Regions from separate parts of the Caballeronia sp. GAWG1-5s-s genome, predicted to be linked through region 3. Evidence: predicted binding sites of a transcription regulator. Region 3 holds the regulator's gene; each other region holds the start of a gene.
The links. Region 3 encodes LexA, which represses DNA repair genes until DNA is damaged. Its sites were predicted from a motif close to ACTGTATNNNNATACAGT; they were not measured.
Positions count from the first base shown of each region.

Region 1 (7,215 bases), on a different contig from region 3:
GGCAACGCGGCGGGCACGAGAATCAGCACGACGTGCCGCAGGCCCGTGAGCCCGTAATTGCGGCCGGTCATGCGCAGCGTCGACGGAACCGCCTGGAATCCCGCATACGTATTGAGCGCGAGCGGCCACAGCACCGAGTGCACCAGCACGAAAAGAAGACTGCCGGTGCCGAGCCCGAACCACAACAACGCGAGCGGCAGCAACGCAATGGAGGGCAAGGGATTGAACATCGCAGTGAGCATCGAAAGAATGTCACGGCCGATGCGTGTCGATACCGCAAGCGATGTCAGAGCGAACGCGAGCGCCGCGCCGAGCAGATAACCGCGCAGCAGCACGGACAGCGAGATCGCGGTCTTGGCGATCAACTCGCCGGTAATGATGCCCTGCGCGAAGGCAACGCAGGTCGCGCTGAAGGTCGGCAAGAGCAAGTCGTTATCGACCACGCGCGCAACGCACTCCCATAACGCCATGAGCGCGACCGCGATCAGCAACTTGCGCAGCCACGCACGGTCGAAAAGACGCGTCGCAAGCGGCAAGGTCGCGTCGCGCCGCGTCGCATCGGCTGCGGGCGCGAATGTCGACGGATGCCGTTCGAACTCGGGCCGCACTGGCGGTTCGATCAATTGCGGCGTGCTCATTGCGCGATCTCCTCTTCGAACAACAGACGATGGATACGCGCGACGCTCTGTTGAAAGTCGCCCCGGCCCACGCTCTCCTGCGAATACTGATGACTGTTCAATTCCGCGCGCACGCGGCCGGGATGCGGCGTCAACAGCAGAATCCGATTCCCGACGATCAGCGCCTCTTCGATGGAGTGCGTGACGAACAGCAACGTGAAGCGTTCATCGCTCCACAGCCGCAGCAGTTCTTCCTGCATGCGGCGGCGCGTGAGCGCATCGAGCGCGGCGAACGGCTCATCCATGAGAAGCACGCGCGGTTGCATGGCAAGCGCTCGCGCAATCGCGACGCGCTGCTTCATTCCGCCGGACAGCGTATGCGGATAAGCATCGGCCACATGCGCAAGGCCGACCTTGTCGAGATAGTGAAGCGCTCGTTCACGCGCTTCCGCGCGGCCCAGCTTGCGCGCGACACGCAACGGAAAAGCCACGTTCTGCAAAACCGTCTTCCAGGGCGGAAGCTGGTCGAACTCCTGAAACACGACAATGCGGTCCACGCCCGGCCCGCGCACGCGCTCGCCGTCGATCTCGATGCTGCCCGCCACCGGCTGAATGAATCCCGCCACTGCCTTCAGCAAGGTGGACTTGCCGCACCCCGACGGTCCCAGCAGCACGAAGCGGTCGGCGCCATAGACATCGAAGCTCACGTCATGCGTCGCCCGCACGAGACGCTCCGGCGTGCGGTATTCCAGCGAGACATTACGCGCGCTCAACAGCTTGGTGGTCGATAGAACGGCCTTGTTGCTTTCGACCGGATACAGCACATGAGGATTGGCAGCCATGATCGCAGTGCAAAAACGCAAACCATCAAGATACCGGCGCGCGTTTCAGAGCCTAACCAATGAATGCGCATATTCAATGCACGATCGCGGATAAGGCGCCTGCTCGGATCCCTTAACTTCCGTCGCGCGTGGCGGGATCGCTGAAGAAATAGTCTTGCCACGACTTCGGTTCGTTCTTGATGACGCCCACGCGATGCATGAATTGCGCGAGCGCGAAGGTGTTCTGTGGCGCGATCTTGAACTGCACCGAAGGGTCCGTAATGATCTTGACGAGCAAGGCGCGGTCGATCTTGGCCTGATTCACGCGCAGATAGATGTCCGCTGCTTCGTTCGGACGCTGCGTCACGAAGCGCGCGGCATCGGCTAAACCATCGACGAACGCGCGATACGTCTTCGGATTCGCGTTGCGGAATTTCTCGGTCGCATAAAGAACCGTTGCGGAACTGGGTCCGCCGAGCACGTCGTAGGAGCTGAGAACGATGTGCGCCTTCGGATTGCCCGCCAACTCCTGCTGCTGAAACGGCGGATTGCCGAAGTGCGCGTTTATTTCCGTGCCGCCCGCGATGATCGCGGCGGCTGCATCCGGATGCGGCACCGCTTGCGTCAGCTTGTCGAGGCGATCGAACTCTTTGTCGCCCCACTGCTTCGCGGCGGCATATTGCAGAATGCGCGACTGCACCGACACGCCCACGGCGGGCAACGCAATACGGTCTTTGTCCGTGAAGTCGGCGATGGTCTTCACGCGCGGATCATTCGATACGAGGTAATAAGGCAGATTGCCGAGCGAAGCGACGCCCTTCACGTTCTGGCGCCCGTGCGTGCGGTCCCAGATGGTCAAGAGCGGACCGACGCCTGCCGCCGCGATATCCACGGAACCGGACAGCAGCGCGTCGTTGATGCTCGCGCCGCCGGAGAGCTTCGCCCAATCCACCTTGATATCGATGCCCTGCTTCTTGCCTTCCTGCTCGATGAACTTCTGGTCGCGCGCCACGTTCAGGAGCAGATAGACCACGCCATATTGCTCCGCAATGCGCAGGGTGCCTTCCGCGAAGGCGTTGCAAGTGCCGCCGAGCGAAAGCGCCAACGCGCAGACGAACGCGCGCAGCGCGCCCTTCCCTTTTCGAGAATGCATCGAAAAACCCCGTGTTTATAGGACTATTTGTGTTTCGGCTCAGAAAGGCGCATCGCCTTCGATGGTGGTGCGATACAGCTTGCGACGCTGATCGTCCGGCGTGCCCGCGGCCAAGTGCATGACCGAGCGGTTGTCCCAGAACACCATGTCATGGTCGCGCCAAACATGCCGATAGACGAATTCGGGCCGCACGCTGTGCGCGAAGATTTCGTCGAGCAATGCGCGGCTTTCATCTTCCGGCATATCGACGATGCGCGTGGTGAAGTGCTCGCTCACGAAGAGCGCCTGACGACCCGTCTCCGGATGCGTGCGCACGATGGGATGCACGACAGGCTTCACCTGCGCGATCTGCTCCGGTGTGAGATTCGGACGCCACGGACTGCGCTTTTGCAGCTCCGCATATTTCGCGAGATACGTGTGCTCCGCGAAACGCCCCTCGACCGCGTTCTTCAGATGCGCGGGCAACGTCTCCCACGCGAGATGCTGATTCGCGAACAGCGTGTCGCCGCCTGTCGATGGGAGCTCTTGCGCATGAAGCATCGAGCCGAGGCTCGGCTTCTCTTTGTATGAGAGATCCGAATGCCAGAAGTGGCCGGCGTCGCCGAGTCCAATAGGTTTGCCGTTCTCGATGATGTTCGACACCACGAGCACTTCGGGATAGCCGGCCAGTCCGAACTGGTGCAATACGTGAATCTGCAATGGCCCGAACCGCTTGCTGAAGGCGACCTGCTGCGCGGGTGTGATGCGCTGTTCGCGGAACACGAGCACGTGATAGTCGAGGTGAGCGCGATGAATGCGCGCGAAATCCTCAGTGGACAAGGGCTGCGACAGATCGAGCCCGATGACCTCTGCGCCCAGCGGGCCGTCGAAGGGACGAATGACGATATGTTGCTCGACGGCCTCGGCAGCGTCGTGAGTCGGCGAAAGAATGGTCACGGTGTAATGAAAAGCGGCGGACAGACGAATAATCTACGCCCGGCACGCGCGCGCGGCAACGAACGATGCGCGATTTGATTATCTGGCGCGATGCTAAGACCGGGAGAGGTCAGTCTTCGATAGCATCGAAAGGCAATTCGACCTGTACCGGCGCAACCGAAACGCCGGCTTCGTCAGCGGACTCCAGCGCGCTCACGCGCACGCCGAGCAGTCGCAGTCTTTTGTCGAGCACGATTCGTTTGAGGCACTCGGTCGCTGCGCGACGAATCTCGGATGCATCGGCCGTGGCGACCGGAATCGTCAAGTCGCGCGTGACGGTGCGAAAGTCGTCGAAACGCAGCTTGATGCCGACGGTGCGCCCCACGTAACCTTTGCGCGCGAGATCGTCCGCCACGCGCTTGCACAGGCCCGTGAATTCCGCCGAGAGCGTGGCGCGGTCGTGTTTAGGATGCAGGTCGCGCTCGAACGTGGTCTCGCGGCTCATGGACTTGGGCGTGGAACTGACGACGACAGGCCGCTCGTCCTGCCCTTGCGCGATGCGCGCGAGCCACGCCGCATAAGTCGGACCGAAGTGCGATTGCAGAAGGCCCAGGTCGGCGGCCGCGATATCGCCCACGGTCACGATGCCGAGCGCCGCGAGCTTGTCATTCGCCTTGGGCCCGATGCCGTTCACCTTGCGCGCGGCCAGCGGCCAGATGCGCGTGGGCAGGTCGTTCATCGTAAGAATGGTGAGACCGTCGGGCTTGTCCAGTTCCGAGCCGATCTTCGCGAGCAGCTTGTTCGGCGCGATGCAGATAGAACACGTGAGGCCGGTCGCTTCGCGCACCGCGTCTTTCATGCGCTGACCAATGTCCGCGGAATCGCCGGGCATGTCGGTGACGTCGATATAGATCTCGTCGATGCCGCGGTTCTCGATCTGCGTGGTGAATCCGGCTATCGCCGCTTTGAAGAGGCGCGAGTAATGCCGATAAGACTCGAAATCTGTCGGAAGAAGAATGGCGTCGGGCGCGAGCTGCGCCGCTTTCATCATGCCCATTGCGGAGAACACGCCAAACTTGCGCGCTTCGTACGTGGAGGTCGTCACGACGCCGCGGCCCGCGTAGTCGCGCAATCGCTTGAAACGGCGCGTGCCGTCCGCCAGCGTCTCGGGCGCGGCATTTCGGCCGCCACCGACCACCACCGGCTCGCCGCGCAGTTCCGGATAGCGCAGCAGCTCGACCGAGGCGAAAAACGCATCCATGTCGAGGTGCGCGATACGGCGCGGCAGCGTCTGCGAGGCGAACGAGGAAGGCAGTGAGGCGTCCATCGACGGCGAAAGGCGAGCGCAAAAGCAAGAGCAAGAGCGCTTAGGGCCGAAGTCGAAAATGGCTTACTGTACATCCATACAGTGATTTTCGCCAGCGGCCTTTCAGTGACGCTTCAGCGGCTACTCTGCCGCGCGCTTTTCCGCGAGTGCGCGGCGGCAGTCGTCGAAGACCTGCCGGACCACATCCGACTGATAGTTGAGGTCTTCGCTGTCGAGAATCTCCTCGACGGCATCGCGCGCCCAGTCGGCCTCGAGTATCGCGCAATGACGCGCGGCCAGATCGCGCGCGATGGCGGCGAGCTTCGCGACCGTCAGCCAGTCCGCGAGCCGTTCATGCCTGTCGAGCCACTTGTGCGCGGCCTGCACATGGAAAGCCGCCGCCGGCCAGTCTCCGTTCAGATAGAACGCGCCCAGACTGCCGCATGTCAGCCAGCACAGCAATTCGACGCGGTCCCGGGCACTCAGGGTACGAGGCACATCGTTCATGGCGGCGCTCACGAAGGACGTTTCGACGAGAGGTACGTCAGCGAATACGCTGCGTTCCGTATGAATTCCGTATGAAACAAGATAGCACGGGATGGTGCGCCGCGGCAGTGCCTTGCAAGAAAGGCATCGTGTGCTGACGAACGCATGAATCGTGGCTAAGAATTCCCTGCCTCCCGACGAAGGAGCATGTCAAAGGCGGTAACTTAGACCGCGCAAGCAGTGCGTGGCGCACCGGGATACCATGACGAGTCGAGCCGCGCGTGCCCGCCGCGGATCGCGTCCTCTTTCATCAGATCCCGACCGCATGCCCCAACACAAGCAGACCGTCCGTCCCCTCGTCATTGCCGCAGTGATGGCCTCGATGGCCATGGTGGCGATCGAAGCCACCATCGTTTCGACCGCCATGCCGCAGATCGCCACGCAGCTCGGCGGCCTCAATCTGTATAGCTGGGTGTTCTCGTCGTTCCTGCTGACGCAGACCGCGCTTACCGTCGTATTCGGCAAGCTCGCGGATCTTTACGGCCGCAAGCCCGCGATACTCGCCGGCATCGCCATCTTTCTCGTCGGCTCGATACTCGCGGGCTTCGCGTGGTCGATGCCCGCCATGATCGTCTTCCGCCTGATACAGGGCGTCGGCGCGGGCGCCATTCTGCCGGTTGCGCTGACGGTGGTCGGCGATCTCTATCCGGCACGGGAGCGCGGTAAGGTGCAAGGCTACCTCGCAAGCGTATGGGCCGTGTCCGCCGTGCTGGGGCCGATGGTCGGCGGCTTGCTCATCCGGCATCTTTCGTGGAGCTGGATCTTCTGGATCAACCTGCCGATCGGCGCGCTCGCCGCGCTGCTTTTCGTGCTCTTCCTGCATGAGGAGAAGCGCCACGAACGTCCGGCAATCGACCTTGCAGGCGCGTTGCTGTTCACGGCCGCCGTCGCTTCGCTGATGATGGCGCTCACCGATGCCAGCACCGCAAGCAGTGCGCGCGTCGGCGTGGAAGTCGCGATCTGCATCGTGGCGAGCGTGCTCTTCGTCATGCAGGAAAAGCGCGCCGCCGATCCGATGATCTCGTTCGGCTTATGGGCGCATCGCCCGATCGCGGCGGGCAACGCCGCGACGCTGCTCGCGGGCATGGCGTTGATGGGCTTGACCACCTTTCTGCCGATGTACGTGCAAGGCGTCATGCATCGCTCGCCGGTCGAAGCGGGCCTCACGCTCACGATGATGATGATCGGCTGGCCCAGCGGCGCCACCTTCACTTCACGCACCTTCAGCCGCATCGGGCTGCGCCGCTTGTTGATCGGCGGAACCGTCTTCATTCCGCTCGGCGCGATTCCGTTCGTGCTTCTCACGCCGCAGTCGAGTCCCGTGTGGGCCGGCGTCGGCTCCGCGGTGATGGGCTTCGGCATGGGCATACTGAGCGTATCGTGCCTCATCCTGATTCAGGAGATCGTCAAGCTGTCCGAGCGCGGGAGTGCCACTGCATCGAACCTCTTTGCCCGCAATCTCGGGAACACGCTCGGCGCGGCCGTGTTCGGCGCCGTGCAGAACTATGGGCTGGCTCATGCGAGCGGCGTGCCGGCGGTCAGCGCCGATCAATTGAAGCGCCTGTTATCGGCCGTGCCGGGCAACTTCGCGAGCAACGCGGAGATTCGCTTCGCGTTGCACCATGCGCTGCATCTGACCTTCACGTCGATGTTCGTGATCGCGCTGGGCGCGGTAATTTCGATGCTGTTCATGCCCGCGGTAGACATCGGTCGGGCTCGGCCTGCGGTGGGGACGGTCAGCGCCAACGACGCGCCGGAACGCGTCGGCATCGACGCCTGATCCGGCGTCGATGCTTAGCACACCCAGTCTCAATCTTGCGCCTGAATGAGCGGGCTGTCCTGCTTGTCTTTCGACAC
Region 1 covers NZ_JALQDC010000025.1:12,442-19,656, forward strand. The annotation lists gene NCR34_RS18815 (ABC transporter permease) at 1-638, opposite strand, end outside; gene NCR34_RS18820 (ABC transporter ATP-binding protein) at 635-1,459, opposite strand; gene NCR34_RS18825 (ABC transporter substrate-binding protein) at 1,572-2,591, opposite strand; gene NCR34_RS18830 (TauD/TfdA dioxygenase family protein) at 2,631-3,527, opposite strand; gene dinB (DNA polymerase IV) at 3,637-4,833, opposite strand; gene NCR34_RS18840 (hypothetical protein) at 4,954-5,319, opposite strand; gene NCR34_RS18845 (MDR family MFS transporter) at 5,561-7,138, shown strand; gene NCR34_RS18850 (hypothetical protein) at 7,168-7,215, opposite strand, start outside.
Region 1: a site for LexA is predicted at 4,899-4,916, ahead of dinB (DNA polymerase IV). Genes of this name have one in related genera too.

Region 2 (7,215 bases), on a different contig from region 3:
AATGATCGGCAGTCCCGACTCCGCCAGCATCTTCTTGCCGAGGTCTTCGTTGGTGCCCTTCATGCGCACGACGAGCGGCACCTTCAGGTCCACGGCCTTCGACGCCGCGATCACGCCTTCCGCGATGACGTCGCAGCGCATGATGCCGCCGAAGATGTTGACGAGAATCGCCTTCAGGTTCGGGTTCTTCAGCATCAGCTTGAAGGCTTCGGTGACCTTTTCGGTCGTCGCGCCGCCGCCGACGTCGAGGAAGTTCGCCGGCTCGCCGCCGAACAGCTTGATGGTGTCCATCGTCGCCATCGCGAGGCCCGCGCCGTTCACGAGGCAGCCGATGTTGCCGTCGAGCGAGATGTACGCGAGGTCGAACTTCGACGCTTCGACTTCAGCCGGATCTTCTTCGTCCAGATCGCGATACGCGACGATTTCCGGGTGACGGAAGAGCGCGTTCGAATCGAAGTTGAACTTGGCGTCGAGCGCGATCACCTTGCCGTCGCCGGTCAGGATCAGCGGGTTGATTTCGGCGAGCGATGCGTCGGTTTCGTAGAACGCCTTGTACAGGCCTTGCAGGATCGCGCGGGCTTGTGGGATCGATGCGTCAGGAATGCCGATCTTGCGCGCGAGGTCGTCCGCGTCCTTGTCTTGCAGGCCGGTCGACGGCTCGACGGCGAACTTGTGCAGCAGTTCGGGCGTCTTTTCCGCGACTTCCTCGATGTCCATGCCGCCTTCGCTCGACGCCATCACGACGATTTTCTGCGAAACGCGGTCCAGCACGAGGCCGACGTACAGTTCCTTCTTGATGTCCGCGCCTTCTTCGATCAGGAGGCGGTTCACCTTTTGGCCTTCCGGACCGGTCTGGTGCGTGACGAGCTGCATGCCGAGGATCTGGTTCGCGTACTCGCGAACCTGCTCGATCGACTTCGCGACCTTCACGCCGCCGCCCTTGCCACGGCCGCCCGCGTGAATCTGCGCCTTGACGACCCAGACCGGGCCGCCCAGCTCTTCCGCGGCCTTGACCGCATCATCCACCGAGAACACGGGTTTGCCGCGCGGGACCGCGACGCCGAATTTCCGCAGGATTTCCTTACCCTGGTACTCGTGAATCTTCATGCGTGATTCCTTCAGTCTGAGAGTTGGAGTGAACTTCTTCGATTTCGAATTGCTTGAACCGCTGATTGTTTGATTCTTGTCCGGTTGCCGGGAGCGTTCCGCGTTGGGAACGCGCGCGCGTCAGGTGTCCGGCTTTTCGCGTTCCGCCTGGCCACGATCTTCCGCCCGCGATGGCTCATGGCCGAACCAGCGCGGATAGTATTCGCGCACGGCCGGGCCGTCGAAGCGCAGCGCGTGGCAGCGGCCGAGCTGGAACGGCGGCTGAGCCGACGTCGCCTCGGCTCCGCCTTGCGCGAAAGGACTGCCGCTCTCGATGGACCACACTTCGCCGGAGAACGCCTGGATAGCGGCGGTCGGCAACACGGCGCACAGCTCGGTGAGATGCGTGCAGCCCGCCGTTCCGCGCAGGCGCGCGCCGGCTTCGCGACGAAAGTTCTGGAGCAGATTGAGTCCGATGAGCGCGCGATACGCGGAATTCGACTCGGCGCACAACGCCGCATAAGGCGCCCATTCGGAAGACGCCTCGGCGTTGACGATGGTGAGCTTGCGGTCGATGGTGATGCGCAGCCAGAGTTCATGGATCGGCAGGCCTTGCGGCCGGACGCCCGCCGCGAGCGGAAAGTCGCGGGGCTTGTCATCGGTTAGACAGGCTTCGATGTCCCACAGGCCGTCGTCCCGCTCGAACGCTTCCAGCCGAATCGCGCGACGATGGCGCAACTGTCGGGAAACGGGCGGAGAAAGAGGCATGGGACCAAAGCCGGAACGGGGAAACCGTTGAATTTTAGCATAGCAAGTATTTCGGGCCGTGCATGCGCCTGATGATTGGCGGATGCCGGCGCACGGCGCGTGGCGTGGCGTGCAGGGTGCGTCAATCGTCGCTTGGCTCGTCGATCCAGTCTTCGTCGCCGCCTTTCAGTATTTTTCCGATGGTGCTGGCCGAAAAACCGCGCGCCGCGAGAAAGCGAGCCTGTTTTCCACGCTCGGCGGGCGTCTCGGGCACGACGCCGTACTTCTTCTCCCATACGGCCTGAGCGCGCGCGGTTTCGGTTTGCGCGAGCTTGTCCGCCGTCTCGCCGATCAACGCCTCGCCCACCGCGTGCCGCTTCAATTCGTTGATGATCCGGCTGCCGCCCATGCGCGGCGCCCGACGATGAACGACGCTCTCCACGAAACGTTCGTTGGACAGCCAGCCGTCGCGCTCCAGGCTGTCGAGCGTGTTTTCGAGCGAGTCGGCTTCCTGCACGTACGGACGCAGTTTGCGCGACAGCTCCGCACGGCTGTATTCGCGGCGCGAAAGGTAGGCCAATGCGCGGCCTTTCAGCGAGCGTTGAGGCCGTCTTGGGTTGTTCGCGTCCGGTGCCTTGCGCGCTCGTTCGGTCGAGCGGCTGTACGCCGGGTCTGATGGTGGTTCGGGCGCGCACTGCTCGAATGGCTCGAACGGATCGGCGTCTTCGAAGGGATTGGAGAAGGGATCGGCGCTGTCGTCCGGTAAGCGGGCCTCTTTCGGCGGCTTGGGCGGCGCGTCGAGCTTCTGGACGGGTTGCGTCGTGGCCTGAGCGAGAAGCGAGCGCGCCTGCGCGAGACGCGCGGCGCGGTCGGGGTCTTGCGCCGCGAATGGCTCACGTGCGGCGCGTGCTGGCGCGCCCGGATTCGCATCGAGCGTCGGGTTTGCGGTCTTTGGCGACTTGGCAGCCGAGCGCGGCGACTGGACCGTCGCGAATGTTTCCGTTGCCGGTGCCCGCTCGGGTTCCTTTACGAGCCCTCGCGCCGCTCCAGATACACCGCGCGCCGGCGCGAATGGCTTCGCGTCGGCGCGTGATGTAGTGCTTCGAGTGGACCAGCGTGATTTCGTCGCTACGGCGCGCCGCTCGCTACTGCGCTCGTAACGGTCGATGCCATTGGCGTGATCGGCCGACTCACCGACGCCGCGCGCAGAAGACTCGAACGCAGCATCGTCGCCCGATTCGCCCGCGCCGTCAGACCGGCCCGCACGGCCCCGCCGAACATCGGCGCTGCCAGCCTTCGATCCGAACCGGCGCTTGAACATCGACGGTGCGGCGCGACGCTTATTCGTCGTCCGCGACTGCTGCGCCCGCGGCGACGCCATCTGCCAGCGCGGCCACACCCAGCGATTCGCGTATCTTGTTCTCGATCTCGCGTGCAATGTCCGGGTTCTCGCGCAGGAATTCCCGCGCGTTGTCCTTGCCCTGACCGATGCGATCGCCGTTATAGCTGTACCACGCGCCCGCCTTGTCGACGAGCTTGGCCTGCACGCCCAGATCGATGATTTCGCCCTGACGCGAAATGCCCTCGCCATACAGAATGTCGAAGATGGCTTCGCGGAACGGCGGCGACACCTTGTTCTTCACCACCTTCACGCGCGTTTCGTTGCCGATGACTTCGTCGTTCTTCTTGATGGACCCGATACGGCGAATGTCCAGACGCACCGACGAATAGAACTTCAGCGCGTTACCGCCCGTGGTGGTTTCCGGGTTGCCGAACATCACGCCGATCTTCATGCGGATCTGGTTGATGAAGATCACGAGGCAGTTCGTGCGCTTGATGGTACCGGTGAGCTTGCGCAGCGCCTGCGACATCAGGCGAGCTTGCAGACCCGGCAGCGAGTCGCCCATTTCGCCTTCGATTTCCGCCTTCGGCACGAGCGCCGCGACGGAGTCGATCACGATCATGTCGATGGAACCCGAGCGCACCAGCGCGTCCGCGATTTCCAGCGCCTGTTCGCCCGTGTCCGGCTGCGAGATAAGCAGTTCCTGCACGTTCACGCCGAGCTTCTGCGCGTATTGCACGTCGAGCGCGTGTTCCGCGTCGATGAATGCCGCCGTGCCGCCGATCTTCTGCATTTCGGCGATCACCTGCAGCGTGAGCGTGGTCTTGCCCGACGATTCCGGACCGTAGATCTCGACGACGCGGCCGCGCGGCAGTCCGCCCACGCCGAGCGCGATATCCAGTCCGAGCGAGCCGGTGGACACCACCTGAATGTCTTCGACCGCCTCGCCCGCGCCGAGCCGCATGATCGACCCTTTGCCGAATTGCTTCTCGATCTGCGAGAGCGCGGCAGCGAGGGCCTTGCTTTTTTCCGCAGTCATGCCAGCCGGGCCTTTCTTGCTTTCTTCCATGAATCGTCCTTTGCTATGATGAACGGCGTCTGAGGCTTGTGCTTACGGGCTGTGATGCGGATTCCGCATACTTTCGCCCGCTTTTCGCACAGATGCAGACACTGTATAAAAAAACAGTAGTTTTTGCAAGCCCGATTGCGGCGACGTGGCGTTTTTCCACGTCGCCCGAACCGCGCAAAAACCGCACAACACCCTGGAGACCGCCGCGCCGGGCGAAATGCGGTGCCGGCAATGCGCTACCGCGCATCAGGCGCACAGACGATGCGAATCCTCATTGCCGAAGACGACAGCATACTCGCGGACGGCCTCGTCCGATCACTCCGCCAATCGGGATACGCCGTCGACCATGTGAAGCATGGCGTCGAGGCGGACACCGCGCTGACGCTTCAACCGTTCGACCTGCTGATTCTCGATCTCGGGCTGCCGCTCATGCCCGGCCTCGAAGTGTTGCGCCGGCTGCGCGCGCGCAATTCGCAGATGCCCGTGCTGATCCTGACCGCCGCCGACAGCGTCGACGAGCGCGTGAAGGGCCTCGATCTCGGCGCCGACGACTATATGGCCAAGCCCTTCGCGCTCAACGAGCTCGAAGCGCGGGTGCGCGCGCTCACGCGGCGCGGCGCGGGCGGCGGGCCGACGGTCGTCAAGCATGGTTCGCTGTCGTTCGATCAGGTGGGACGCATCGCGCATATCGGCGATCAGGTAATCGACTTGTCGGCGCGCGAGCTGGGCGTGCTCGAAGTGCTGCTGCAGCGGACCGGGCGCCTCGTGTCGAAGGAACAGCTCGTCAATCACTTGTGCGAATGGGGCGAAGAAGTCAGCAACAACGCGATCGAGGTTTACGTCCACCGGCTGCGCAAGAAGATCGAGCCGAGCGGCGCGCGCATCATCACCGTGCGCGGGCTCGGCTACACGCTCGAAAAAGCGTCGAGCGGCGTAACCGGGCCGGGCGCGAGCGCGCCGTTGCCGGGTCATCACTGAGCCGGCAACGCATGGCCTCGCCCGTTTCCAGCGAACGCGCAGACGAGCCGGCGCGCACGCCGCCCTCGTCCGCGACCGCAGCCAACGCAGCCACGGCCGATTCCGACGCGCTGCGCGACGCGCGCTACGCCAATCCCTTCGCCCCGCAGGACGAGCTGGAACCGGACAGCGAGACGCATCCGCGCTCGCTCTTCGGCGAGATTCTCGACTGGATGCTCGCGCCGCTTCTGCTGCTCTGGCCGATGAGCATCGCGGTGACCTATCTGGTCGCGAAGTCCATCGCGAACGGACCGTTCGACCGCGCGCTCGAAGCGGATGCCTATGTCATCGCGCGTCAGATCCAGCCGGTCAACGGCGTCGCGGAACTGCGCCTGCCCGACGCGACGCGTGATTTTCTGCGCGCCGACAACGTCGACAGCGTGTTCTTTCAGGTGCTCGGCACGCGCGGCGAGCTGGTCGGCGGCGACCGCGACATGCCCTTGCCGCACGAAGACGACCGGCCGCAGCCGGGCGTCGTGGAGTTTCGAGACGACGTGCTGCGCGGCAACGATATTCGCGTCGCCTACACGACCGTGGACCTCCCCGCACTCGACGCCCAGAACGCGCAGCCGGTGCTCGTGCAAGTGGCCGAAACGCTCGACAAGCGAAGCCAGCTCGCCAACGACATCATCAAGGGCGTGATCCTGCCTCAGTTCGTGATCTTGCCGCTCGCCATCGTGCTCGTCTGGTTCGGGCTGTCGCGCGGGCTCGCGCCGCTGCATGCGCTGCAATCGAATATCCGCGCTCGCCGCCCCGACGATCTCTCGCCGCTCGAAGCCGGCCGCGCGCCGCCCGAGATCGCGCCGCTCGTCGCGTCGTTCAACGATCTGCTGACGCGACTCGAACAGAACATGGAGTTCCAGAAGCGCTTTATCGCCGATGCCGCGCATCAAATGAAAACGCCGCTCGCCGGCCTGCGCATGCAGGCGGAACTCGCGCTGCGGCAGGACGTGTCGAACGAAGTGCAGCGTTCGCTCGAACAGATTGCGACCAGTTCGGAACACGCCGCGCGGCTCGTTACGCAACTGCTCGCGCTGGCCCGCGCGGAAAATCGCGCGAACGGGCAGATCTTCTCGCACGTCGAGTTGACGGATCTCGCGCGCCTCGCCGTGCGCGACTGGGTGCAGGCGGCGCTCGCCAAGCGCATGGACATCGGCTACGAGGAGCCGCCGTATCCGGTCGAAGTGGAAGGCAACGCGGTGATGTTGCGCGAGATGCTCTCCAATCTGATCGACAACGCGATCCGCTACACGCCGACCGGCGGGCGCATCACCGTGCGCGTGCGGGCCGACGACACGAATCTCGATCTCGTGCATCTGGAAGTGGAAGACACCGGCCTCGGCATTCCGCCGGCCGAACGCGAGCGCGTGGTGGAGCGGTTCTATCGCATTCTCGGCCGCGAAGGCGATGGAAGCGGCCTCGGCCTTGCCATCGTCAAGGAGATCGCGACGATTCACGGCGGCACGCTCGCCATCGAGGATCACGTCTATCAGGAAGCGCCGCGGCTCGCCGGAACGCTGGTTCGCGTCAGCTTGCAGCGGGTTTATCCTGCCCGGGACAAACCCTGAGCGCGCATCCTGACACATGCCGATGAATCAGCGCGATACGCGCGGTTTGCCTGCCGATCTCAGCGCTTTATCGACCAGTAGCAGAATTTCAACGGTCCGCCCACGCCAAGAACCCAAATAGCCCGAGTCAGAACGCCGTAAGTTTTCGTTCCAATAATCCTTGCACCGGCGCCGCGCGTGCGGCCCGATGGAATCGGGAATCAGACGGAAAACCTAAGGAGACGATTCATGGCAACGGTCGAAGGGCGCATTTCGCACGCGCCGATGACGAACGAGGAGCGGAAGGTCATCTTCGCCTCGTCGCTCGGCACCGTGTTCGAGTGGTACGACTTTTATCTCGCGGGCTCGCTTGCGATCTACATCAGCAAGACGTTCTTTTCGGGCGT
Region 2 covers NZ_JALQDC010000003.1:131,006-138,220, reverse strand. The annotation lists gene sucC (ADP-forming succinate--CoA ligase subunit beta) at 1-1,107, opposite strand, end outside; gene NCR34_RS03100 (DUF2889 domain-containing protein) at 1,228-1,854, opposite strand; gene recX (recombination regulator RecX) at 1,976-2,413, opposite strand; gene recA (recombinase RecA) at 3,174-4,244, opposite strand; gene NCR34_RS03085 (response regulator transcription factor) at 4,506-5,222, shown strand; gene NCR34_RS03080 (sensor histidine kinase) at 5,234-6,829, shown strand; gene NCR34_RS03075 (MFS transporter) at 7,058-7,215, shown strand, end outside.
Region 2: a site for LexA is predicted at 4,345-4,362, ahead of recA (recombinase RecA). Genes of this name have one in related genera too.

Region 3 (7,215 bases):
GCACAACGGCATCGAGTACGGGCTGATGCAGGCGTATGCGGAAGGCTTCCACATTCTGAAGCACAAGGAATCGACGGACCTTCCCGAGAACGAGCGCTATTCGCTCGACCTCGCGGATATCGCGGAAGTGTGGCGGCGCGGCAGCGTGGTGTCGTCGTGGCTGCTGGACCTGACGGCGGGCGCGCTCGCGAGCGACGGCGGGCTCGAACACTTTTCGACCATCGTGGCGGACAGCGGCGAAGGGCGCTGGACGATCGAGGCGGCCATCGAGGAAGCCGTGCCCGCGCAGGTGCTCTCGGCGGCGCTGTACACGCGCTTCCGCTCGCGCGACGCCGATCTGTTCCCCGAGCGCATGCTCTCTGCGATGCGCTTCGGCTTCGGCGGCCACAAGGAGTTTCTGGCGAAGTAACGCGCTGAGCGTCCGGTTAGACGGCGATGGACCGCGACGGTCCATCGCCGTTTTTCATTTCATCATGCGACGGCGGAAGAGCCACGCGCAGACGAAGAACGGCAGCACGGCATAAGCGGCGAGCACGCCTGCGTGCAGCGCGAAACCGTCGAGCGGGCGGCCGAGCATCGCGGGGCGAATCAGTTCGACGGCGTGAACGAGCGGCAGCGCCTGCGTCACATGCTGCGCGAGCGCGGGTAGTTGCGCGACCGGAAAGAAGACGCCGGACAGGAGCAGCATCGGCGTGAGCGCGAGCGTCTGATAGAACATGAAGAAGTCGTAGCTCGGCGCGATGGCCGTGACGATCATCGCGGTGCTCGCGAACGCCAGCCCGGTCAACACGATGACCGGCAGCGCGAGCAGCATCGACGGAAAATTCGCGTAGCCGAGCGCGCCCGCGACCAGCATGATCGCGACGCCCGAGAGCACCGACTTGCTTGCGGCCCACACCACTTCGCCGAGCACGATATCGCCGAGCGTGAGCGGCGTGTGCATGATCGCTTCCCACGTGCGCTGGACGTGCATGCGCGAGAAGCCGGAGTACATCGCCTCGAAGCTCGCGGACATCATCACGCTGGAGGCCACCGTGCCCGCGGCGAGAAACGCGATATACGACACGCCCTCGACGTGGCCGACCATCAGGCCGAGACCGAGTCCGAGGCCGAACAGATAGATCATCGGGTCGGCGAGGTTCCCGATCATCGAGGCGACCGCGAGTTTCTTCCAGACGAGGTAATTGCGCCGCCAGACCGACATCCAGTGCGTCGCGTTGGCGGGCAGCGCGTTGGTGAGCGGCGCGGCGTCGCGCGCGTGCGTCTCGCTCGGCTTTTTGCTGGCGACGCGCGGTTGATCGAAGGTTTCCATCGCGATTAATCCACCATTTCACGCCCGGTCAGGCGCAAGAAAACATCTTCCAGATTCGCCGGACGATGCAGATAACGCACGCCCTCGCGCCCCTTGACGCGCGCGTGGACCGCTTGCGGATCGTCGACGTAGCAAAAAAGCGTCTCGCCGCTCACTTCCATGCGCTCGACGAGCGGTTGCAGTTCGGCGGCCAGCGCCTGCGGGTCGGGGCCGTAGATTTCGATCACGTCCGAGCCGATCACCGACGCGATCAGGTCGCGCGGACGGCCTTCGGCAATTTTCCGGCCTTCTTCGATCACGCAAACGCGGTCGCACAGGCGCTCGGCTTCTTCCATGAAATGCGTCGTGAGCAGCATGGTCTTGCCGCGCGCCAGCAGCGAGCGCAGACGTTCCCAGATGAGATGGCGGGCCTGAGGGTCGAGACCGGTGGTCGGTTCGTCCATGATCAGCACGTCGGGATCGTTGACGAGGGCGCGCGCCAAGGTCAGCCGCCGCTTCATGCCGCCGGACAATTCGCCGACGCGCGCATCCGCCTTGTTTTCGAGCCGCGCGAATTCGAGCAGCGACGGCACGAGCGCGTCCATGCGCGCGCCCGCGATGCCGAAGTAGCGGCCGAAGACGACGAGGTTCTCGCGTACGCTGAAGTCGGGATCGAGATTATCGAACTGCGGCACGACGCCGACGCGTTCGCGGGCGAAACGCGCGCGCGACGGCACAGGTTCGCCGACGAGCCGAATATTTCCGTGATCGGGCGACGTCATGCCGAGCAGCATCCTGAGCGTTGTCGTCTTGCCCGCGCCGTTCGGCCCGAGCAGGCCGAAGCATTCGCCGGGACGCACGTCGAACGAGAGGCCGTCGACGACGTTCTTCGCGCCGTAGCTTTTTATGACTTCGCTGAAATCGATGGCGGGCGCGCCGGCTGATTCCGGGGCGTGCTCGCGCGTGGTGCGCTGTGTCATGCGTTTTGTGCCGGGGAAAGTCCAGCGAGCTAGTGTAATCGAATGCACCGGCGCGGCGCTTGTGCGGGCAGAAGCGGTGCGCCGGGAGAGTCGTGCGTGCATGCCGAAAGCCGCGAAGCCTTGTGCGACGGGCTTCGTCGCAATCTGGCACGCGGCCAGCTAGTCATGAGTCCAACGTGGCGCGGGTTCGGCGCGCTACTGCGTGAAGTTAGCGTTTTCCATCGTTGCCACGTCCGGCGCGGCACAGGATCATGAAGTTACGCCGCAGTCAATCTGCGATGCGGCAGGGAGGCATCATGACAAGCTATAGAAAGATTCTGCTGTGCTACGACGGTTCCAGAGAGGGCCGCAAGGCGTTGCGACAGGGCGCGAATCTCGCGCTCGACCTCAACGCGGAAACGCACGTGCTCGCGGTGGTCGACATGCGGTCGAGCATCGCGCAGAGCGCCGGATTGCTGACCGATATGGCCTGCGGGCGCTTCGAAGACGCGGCGCGCGATATCTTGCAGGAAGGCGTCGAGTGGCTGCGCGAGCGTGGCCTGTCGGCGCAGGGGCATTTCGCGTTCGGCCATCCGATCGACGAAATCGCCGCGCTGGCCGACAGCCTCAAGGTCGATCTCGTCGTCGTGGGGCACCGCTGCCGGAGCGGGCTCGCTCGTTGGTGGATGGGCGCGGGCAACACGCCTTTGCTGGATCGCGTGTCGTGCAGCATTCTGGTTGCCGTCTGTCAGGCAGGCGAATCGGCGGAAGCGGAAGATGCCGCTGCGTATGCCGCGAAGCCTGCGAAGGCCGAAGCGGGCGCCTGAGCGTGGATGGCTGGCGGCGCACGTCAGCCGTTGAGATTGACGGCGACGAGCTTCCATGACACCAGCCCGCTGCGGTGAAATATGGCGGAATAGCGGGCGTCGCCTGCGCCGTGCTGGTACGTCACGACGAACGTGTTGATGCTGCGATAGCCGGCCGTCGTCTGCGGCGGTTGCGGAGCCGGATTCGATGCGCTCACGGACACGCTCGCCGGCGCCGACGCATTTGCATCGGCCTGGCCGGCCGCGGGCGGACGTTCGCCGGGATTGCCGCGCGGCGGTATGCCGTTCAGGATCGCGGCGACTCCGTCCGGCGTCGCGTATGAATCCACGAGCGGGCCGACCAGCGCCGCGCCGATCATCGCGCCGATGATCGCGAGCGGGTTGCCGCTCTTCTGCACATCGATGCGCCGCGTGAGCAGCGCGGCGATCTGATCCTTCAAGCTCGCGCGCAACGCGGGGAAATCGACGTATTGGTTGACCGTTTGGGCGTCTCGCGCGTCGGCCGCGCGCTTGACGCGGTCCAGCACGATATACGGCGACGCATAGACGAAGCCCAGCGCCGCGACGAGCAATACGGCGGCGAGCGTGGCGACAATGAAACGAGCGGTGCGGGACATGCGACGGCCAAGCCTTCAGCGGAGGTCAATGCAGGATTGACCGCGCCGACGCACGACTAATTCCCCAACTCGCCGCCAGTTCACGCCACCGTGCCGCCCGTGAGACCGGCGCGCTCTTCGTCGATGCAGCGGTCGATCATGCGCGACACTTCGCCGATCTTGCCGACGAGGATCAACCGCGACTCGCTCCGGTACACGCGCACGGGCGTGCTCCGCGGCGGCTCCGCGTGAACCGTCTGCGTGAGCGACACGCGCGCGAACGCAGGCTGGCGAGACGGCAGTGCGGGCATGGAATAGAAGAGATCCGGCGCAGCTTCGGCCCGCGAAGGCGCCGCGGTGCCGCAAGGAATCAACGCACGCAGATGACGCAGACGGCCGAACTGGCGAAAGGGCAGCAAACGGGCAAAACGTTCCATCATGACTCTCCAGACGATAGGACGCACCGCGGCATGCCGCGAGCGGCTGCCGTCCGTGCTTGATGTACTCGAAACGCGCCGCGTCTTGCGTGGCGTGAAGAGGCGCTCAGCGACGCATGAACGCGCGCTGCCGCCGCTGACTAGAACTCGCCCGAGCGGATCAGGCCCACTGCAATGCCTTCCAGCGCGAAGTCTCCGCTGCCGGACCGCACGAAAATGTTCTCGTAGTCCGGGTTCTCCGCGATGAGCTCGACGCCGTCGGGACGTCGCTTCCAACGCTTGACCGTGACGTCGTCGCCGAGCCGCGCAACGACGATTTGTCCGTCCTTCGCCTCGGTGCGCTTCTGAACGGCGAGCAGGTCGCCGTCCAGAATGCCGGCGTCGCGCATCGACAAGCCGCGCACTTTCAGCAGATAGTCGGGCTTGCTCGAGAAGAGCGCGGGATCGCACGCGTAATGCTGCGAGATATGCTCCTGCGCGAGGATGGGACTGCCCGCTGCAACACGGCCCACGAGCGGCAGCGAGAGCTGCATGATGCTCGCATGCGGCAACGTGAACTGGTGCGGCACGTCTTCTGAACGTCCTGCGTCGCCAATCAGCCGGATGCCGCGCGACGACCCCGCCGCCAGTTCGATGACGCCCTTGCGCGCCAGTGCCCGCAGATGCTCTTCCGCAGAGTTCGCGGAGCTGAAGCCGAGCTCAGCGGCAATCTCCGCGCGGGTCGGCGGAAAGCCGGTGCGCTCGATTGCGCGCTGGAGCAGTTCGAAGACCTGCTGCTGACGCGCGGTAAGTTTTGAGGTTCTGGTCACTGGCTCGGGCCTCTCGTGCACTGTATGGATCAACAGATGACTGTATTTTTATACAGTATTCAGAGCTTTTCAAGCATTACTTTAAGTTCGGCTCGAAACCGCAACACGCTCCGACGTTCGGCCCTGCGGGACCGCCGGCGACTCGCTTTAGCAGCTTTCGATATAAAAGACTGAAAAACGATTATTTCTGTTCATATAGGCCCGCCGATAGACTGATTCCGTCAATTGGATAAGACGGAGAACGGGGAATGCAAAGCACGAAAGCGGGATTGGGGACCAGGGCACGCAAAGCGCTGACCGCGCTGGCGCTGACGGCGGCGGGCATCGGCGCGATGGTCGCGGCGAGCACGCAAGGCCACGCGCAGACGTCGTTTCTGAATGTGTCGTATGACCCGACGCGCGAGCTCTATCAGGACTTCAATCAGGCATTCGCCAAGAAGTGGAAAGCCGAAACCGGCGAGACCGTCACGTTCAAGCAGTCGCATGGCGGGTCGGGCGGACAGGCGCGCGCGGTCATCGACGGCCTGCAGGCGGATGTCGTCACACTCGCGCTCGCCTATGACATCGATGCGCTCGCGGGCAAGGGACTCGTGGCCGCGGACTGGCAGAAGCGGCTGCCGGATAACGCCTCGCCGTACACGTCGACGATCGTGTTCCTCGTACGCAAGGGCAACCCGAAGCACATCAAGGACTGGGACGATCTCACGAAGCCGGGCGTCTCCATCGTCACGCCGAACCCGAAAACGTCGGGCGGGGCGCGCTGGAACTATCTCGCCGCGTGGGCCTACGCGCAGCACAAGCCGGGCGGCAACGAGCAAACCGCGAAGGACTTCGTCGCAAAGCTGTACAAGAACGCGGGCGTGCTCGACTCCGGCGCGCGCGGCGCCACGACGAGCTTCGTGCAGCGCGGCCAGGGCGACGTGCTGATCGCGTGGGAGAACGAGGCGTTTCTGTCGCTGAAGGAGTTCGGTCCGGACAAGTTCGAGATCGTGGTGCCTTCGGTGAGCATTCTGGCCGAGCCGCCGGTCGCGGTGGTCGACAAGGTCGTCGACAAGCACGGCACGCGCAAGCTCGCCGAGGCGTATCTGAAGTATCTGTATAGCGACGAAGGCCAGCAGATCGCCGCGCGCAACTTCTATCGTCCGCGCTCGGACAAGGTGCCGGCCGACCTCACGAAGCAGTTCCCGAAGATCAAGCTCTACACCATCGACGACACGTTCGGCGGCTGGACCAAGGCGCAGAAGACGCATTTCGCGGATGGCGGCGTGTTCGATTCCATCTATCAGCCGCAATAAGAACCGCAATAACAGCCGCAGTAAGCGCAAAACGTAAGCAAACCGAAGCGGCGCGCCATGACGCCGCCGGTCACACAAGCATTCGATGACACGCGCTCCCCGGCGCACTGGAACAGGACGAAAGCAAGGATGACGACTTTCACTTTGCGCAAGCCGAGCGCGCTACCGGGCTTCGGCCTGACGCTCGGCATCACGCTCGCGTATCTGAGCCTCGTGGTGTTGATACCGCTCGCCGCCACGTTCGCGAAGACGGCGACGCTCGACTGGGCGCAGTTCGTCCGCGCGGTGACATCGCCGCGCGTGCTGGCGTCGTATCGGCTGACCTTCGGCGCGGCGCTCGGCGGGGCGCTCATCAACGCGGTGTTCGGCTTTCTGGTCGCGTGGGTGCTCGTGCGCTACACGTTTCCGATGAAGCGCATCGTGGATGCCATCGTCGATTTGCCGTTCGCGCTGCCGACTTCCGTCGCGGGCATCTCGCTCGCGGCCGTGTATGCGGGCAACGGCTGGATCGGGCAGTATCTCGCGCCGCTCGGCGTCAAGGTCGCGTTCACGCCGCTCGGCGTGCTCGTGGCGCTGACGTTCATCGGCTTGCCGTTCGTCGTGCGCACGGTGCAGCCGGTGCTCGAAGACTTCGAGCGCGAGCAGGAAGAAGCCGCCGCGTGCCTCGGCGCGACGCGCTGGCTGACGTTTCGCCGCGTCGTGTTGCCGTCGCTTTTCCCGGCGCTGCTGACGGGCTTCGCGCTGGCGTTCGCGCGCGCGCTGGGCGAATACGGCTCGGTGATTTTCATCGCGGGCAACGTGCCGATGAAGTCGGAAATCACGTCGCTTCTCATCATCACGAAGCTCGAACAGTATGACTATGCGGGCGCTACGGCGCTCGCCGTCGTCATGCTGTGCGTGTCGTTCCTGATGCTGCTCCTCATCAACACGCTGCAATGGTTCCTGCAACGGCGCACGAGCCGCACGGGCGCGATCCCTGCGCACGCCGCGCATGCCGCGTC
Region 3 covers NZ_JALQDC010000004.1:202,350-209,564, forward strand. The annotation lists gene gnd (phosphogluconate dehydrogenase (NAD(+)-dependent, decarboxylating)) at 1-409, shown strand, start outside; gene NCR34_RS06830 (ABC transporter permease) at 464-1,312, opposite strand; gene nodI (nodulation factor ABC transporter ATP-binding protein NodI) at 1,318-2,271, opposite strand; gene NCR34_RS06840 (universal stress protein) at 2,568-3,077, shown strand; gene NCR34_RS06845 (DUF2939 domain-containing protein) at 3,101-3,694, opposite strand; gene NCR34_RS06850 (hypothetical protein) at 3,775-4,110, opposite strand; gene lexA (transcriptional repressor LexA) at 4,251-4,919, opposite strand; gene NCR34_RS06860 (sulfate ABC transporter substrate-binding protein) at 5,168-6,214, shown strand; gene cysT (sulfate ABC transporter permease subunit CysT) at 6,344-7,215, shown strand, end outside.